2 regions of the Paraburkholderia sp. J41 genome follow, and region 2 is predicted to be linked to the other one. Evidence: riboswitches for the same ligand, from Rfam matches in the RefSeq annotation. Region 2 holds a riboswitch; the other holds the start of a gene.
What was found. A riboswitch is a leader RNA that binds a small molecule or an ion and turns the genes downstream of it on or off. The one in region 2 is predicted to bind fluoride.
Positions count from the first base shown of each region.

Region 1: another riboswitch for fluoride. It lies ahead of U5805_RS01830 (DUF190 domain-containing protein); the one in region 2 lies ahead of U5805_RS22885 (MutS-related protein).

Region 1 is NZ_CAJMZE010000001.1:415,319-417,710, forward strand. It holds gene U5805_RS01825 (SMP-30/gluconolactonase/LRE family protein) at 1-307, opposite strand, end outside; fluoride riboswitch at 623-694, shown strand; gene U5805_RS01830 (DUF190 domain-containing protein) at 1,047-1,370, shown strand; gene U5805_RS01835 (cupin domain-containing protein) at 1,391-1,795, opposite strand; gene U5805_RS01840 (LysE family translocator) at 1,798-2,392, opposite strand, start outside.
Region 2 is NZ_CAJMZE010000025.1:51,902-54,293, forward strand. It holds gene U5805_RS22880 (sulfite reductase subunit alpha) at 1-456, shown strand, start outside; fluoride riboswitch at 748-812, shown strand; gene U5805_RS22885 (MutS-related protein) at 965-2,392, shown strand, end outside.

The DNA of each region.
Region 1 (2,392 bases), on a different contig from region 2:
CAACGAAAATCGACGTGGCGTTGCCCGTTATCGCGCCGCCCTGGAACTCGTCGTGCGCGCCGAGGGTGCCGAGCAGCGCACCGTTTTGGTACATGGCCACGCCGCCCGCGTTTTCGTCCCAGCGAGATGACGTATAGATGACACCTTCGGGCGCGACCCACATGGAGCGCGCGCCGTTGCCCACGTGCGACGCTAGCGTGCCGTGGGTGTTGGCGAGCCAGTCGGTCGTGTATTGCGCGTGCGCGGCGGCTGCCAGCGCGGCGACGAAGAGGCCCAGCAAGGCCGCGCGAATCCGTTTCGTACTCATGCGAAATAGGTCCTTGAAGGCGCGCCGCGAGTGTTTTCACGCACGGCGCATAAGACGATCGACATTGAAAAAACGCCTTGTTTGCAGCGGTATTTCTTGCTTTTCGCACGCTCAGGGAGTGTACGCAGAAAACCCGAATCGACTTCTCCGGGACGGCAAGCTCGGCAGTCATTCGCGTGCGCGCGTGTCGAACGATGCAACATGACTGAGCGCTCGCGGCCGGTGCGCGAACCCTGCGCATGCGCAGTGCCGCGTTTTCGCCGGCATGCGTTCGAGTCTATGGCCGTTCGTAAGCGTGCGGGATTCGTGTATAGTCAGATTGCTGGAGATGGCGTTCCTCCATTAACCACCGCGCGTTCGTTCGCGGTTAATGACGCCTACAGTTACTGACCGTCGTCGGAGCTGTGGGCGCTTGTCTCAGCTCTCATTCGCAGTTCTTCGCCGGTCAGCCCGAAATTTTTCTGCACCTGACCATGCACCGATTTCGCCGTCTGGAACCATTCGATCTGCCGCCGTATTTCGGGGCATGGCGGCTCGCCGCCAGTCTTGTCACGGCGCTCGCCGCTGGCGGGCAGTGGCTTCGGCGCGGGGTTTTCAGGGCCACGAACATGCCGGTCGTCACGACACTCATGGCGACCGGATTATTCAGTGCCGATATCGGCCCCCTCGCCGTCATCGGCTGCGCGAGCGCGTGCCGGTTTTCCGGCCATGGTTTCGACACGTCTAAAAGGAGCTTCCCATGCAGGGCTATCAGTTGACGTTTTTCACCGAGCAAAGCCGTCGTCACGAGCACATGCCGGTCTGCGACTGGCTGCTGAAGTTCGCGGAACGCCACGGCGCCGTGGGCGGCACGCTGATGAACGGCGCGGAAGGATTCGACCATGCGGGCCGCTTTCATTCCGCGCATTTTTTCGAAATGGCCGATCAACCGATCGCGGTCACGATTTCCGTCGACGAGGCCGCGTGCCAGCGCTTGATGGAGGCGCTGGCACAAGAGGACATCGACCTCGCCTATGTGAAGGTGCCGGTCGAATTCGGGCGCGTCGGGCGCGCGGCGGGTTGATTCGAGCGAGCCGGTGCGGCTCAGTTCGAACGGCGCAGTTGTTCGTCGATCGTGCGCGTGAGCGGCGAATCGACGTCGCCTGTGTGCTTCGTCCGCACCGGCTCGATCAGCACGATCCAGCATTCGTCATCGGCAACGGGGTTGTGCTGCGTGCCGCGCGGCACGACGTGGATCGACCCGGCGGGCAGCTCGACGACGCGTCCGCCTTCGTATTCGATCTTCAGATGCCCGCGCACGACGAAGAATAGTTCGTCCTCCTGAGCATGGTCGTGCCAGACGAGCTGGCCGCGCACTTTCGCGACTTTCACGTATTGATCGTTGACTTGCGCGACGACCTTGGGCGACCAGTATTGCGTGATATCGGCGAACGCGGCTTCGAGGTCGAACGATTCCGCGAACGGCGCGGCAAGCGGCGTGAGAGCCATGATTATTTCCAGGTGGGAATGACGGAAACGGCGAGCAGCAAGCCCATCGCGAGATTGAGCATGCGCCAGTGGCGCGGCGTGCGAAAGAGCCGGGCAAGCACCACGCCCAGCGCGCACCACAGCGCGAGCGAGACGCACGCGGCCACGCCGAAGGCCGCGCCGAGCAGCAGGGCGAGTCGCGCGGGACTGGGCGCGAGCGACGCGAACGAGGCGGCCGCGCCCATCGTCATCGCCCAGCTTTTAGGGTTCAGCCAGAGCAGCAGAAAACCATTCGCCAGCGTGACGGGCTGCGCCGGGCCGCCGCTGGACGCGCCGGCATGGGGCGGCCCGCTGCGCGCGATGCGCCACGCGAGCCACAGCAAATACGCGGAGCCGAGCGCTTTCACGGCGGTTTGCAGCGTGGGCGCGGCAAGCAGAAGGCCGCCTAGCCCGAACGCGGCGACGGCGGCGAGCAGCGCGAGCCCCAGCGCGATGCCGAGCATCAGCGGAACGGAGCGCGCGAAGCCGAAGCGCGCACCGGAGGCGGTGGCGAGCGTGGTGGCGCCGCCGGGCGTCACGGTCGCGACGACGACGAACAGAAGCAGGGGCAGAACGGAA
Region 2 (2,392 bases):
CGCAACGGCGCCACGCCGATGATCATGGTCGGCCCCGGCACCGGCGTGGCGCCGTTTCGCGCCTTCCTGCACGAGCGCCAGGCGCGCGGCGACACCGGACGCAACTGGCTGTTCTTCGGCGAGCAGCACGCGGCCACCGACTTTTATTACCGCGATGAACTGGAAACGATGCAGCGCGACGGCCACCTCGCGCGGCTCGATCTCGCGTTCTCGCGCGACCAGCGCGAGAAGGTCTACGTGCAGGACCGCATGCGCGAGCAGGGCGCGCAGCTATGGTCGTGGCTGGAAGACGGCGCGCATCTCTACGTGTGCGGCGACGCGAGCCGCATGGCGAAGGACGTGGATGCGGCGCTCAAGGACGTGGTGGCGGCGCACGGCGGCATGAGCGGCGAAGCGGCCGGCGAGTACGTCAGCGGGTTGGCGCGGGACAAGCGCTACGTGCGTGACGTCTACTGATATCGACTCCGGCGCGGCGTGCCGGCGTGGCGCTGCTGTGCCGCTCCTCGCCGAGCGCGGCGTAATGGCCGTCGCTCGCGTTTTTCGCCGATTAGTCAGGCTCAGCGAGAGATAGGGGCATTCGTCCCGGGCCTTTCGCGTCTGCGATTTGTCAGGCACAGATATTGCGAAATGAGCGTCATGTCATTGATGCCTTCAGTCATGCGCATGTTTTAAAAGAGGTCGAGTTCGGCGTGATGGCCTGCTTTGAATTGTCACTTTGAATTGTCAGTCAGGCAGCGTCGATCTAAACTTCTTGAGGGAGATGGCATTCCTCCCCATAACCGCCCTTCGGGGCTAATGATGCCTACAGGCCTGGGAAACGGCACTGTAGGCTTGCGCGTGGAGCGCGCTACCCTCTCTGTCTGCGCCGTGTGACGGTGCGTCCCGGTTTTCAGCCACTCTAGCCGGCCCGTTTGGGCAACTGGCTAAGCGCGTTCGCACGCGCGAACGGTGAGCGGGATACGAGATGGAATTCCACAGCATCCTTTTTGCATTGCCCGAAGACGGCCCTCCTTCCGGGGACGTCGCGGAGCCGCACTTCTTTGGCGACCTCAACCTCGATCAGTTTGTGGTGGATGTCACGCGCGGATTCGAGGAATACGATCTCGCGCCCTTTTTTCGGGCTGAATTGGGCCGATGTAGCGCGATAACCTACCGGCACGAGGTCATGCAAGACCTCGATAAACATGAAGTGTTGGCTGCGGTACAGGCATTTGCGCTTTCCATGAGAAAAATGCGCGCGTGTCTGGATGAAGCAAAGCGACTTTATTACGGGCGACAAAAGCAATGGTGGTTTCTCGAAGCGGCCTCGCGATATTGCCAGGGCGTTCAGGCATTGCTTGTTGCATTGCAAGCCGCCCGTTGCCAATCGGGAGGGATGAGCGCTTTCATTTCATGGTTGAGCGCGTACGTCGAGTCTGATCCCTTTACAACCCTCAAAGAAGAATTCGATGAGGTGAAAGCCGCGTTGGCCGGCGTGCGCTATTGCATTCATCTTCACGGAAGCGCCGTCACAGTGCTCAACTATGAAGATGAAGAAGACTACGGCTCCTATATATTGCGTACCTTCGACCGCTTCAAGCAGGCAGACGTCAAGGATCACAGCGTCAAGCTGAAAGATTGGCCGGAGATGAATCATGTCGAGGCGCAAATTCTGGACTACGCGGCGGAGCTTGATCCACGTCCGTTTGCGCTTCTCGATGCATTCTGCACCGGCCATTCAGGATTTATCGACGCGAAGATCGCGGCATTCGACCGTGAAATCCAGTTTTACGTGGCCTATCGAAGTTACACACAGCCATGCCGCGCCGCCGGACTTTCATTCAGCTATCCCGTCATTTTGGAAACGAGCAAGGCTGTTCGCTGCGAAAACACCTTTGACCTGGTGCTGGCTCACAAGTTATGTGCGGAAAGCGTCGCAGTAGTCACCAACAGCTTTTATCTTGAAGGCCCCGAGCGTGTCTTTGTCGTGTCCGGGCCGAACAACGGCGGCAAGACCACATTTGCGAGAACGTTCGGCCAACTCCATTTTCTGGGGCGTTTGGGCTGCATGGTGCCGGGACAGGAGGCGCGGCTCTTTCTTTACGATCAGCTCTTTGCACACTTCGAGCGCGAGGAAAATACCCATGATCTGCGGGGAAAGCTACAGGACGATCTGATTCGGATGCACGACATTCTTCAGGCCGCGACTTCGAAAAGCATCATTCTGATGAATGAAATCTTCAGCTCGACAACGCTTGCAGACGCACTGTTTCTTTGTCGCCGGATCATCGGCGAGATCATGAACCGTGATGCGTTGTGCGTGTGCGTGACCTTTATCGAGGAGCTTGCGCGACTGGGGACGCAAACCGTGAGCATGGTGAGCGAAATGAACCCCGACAATCCGTCGATGCGC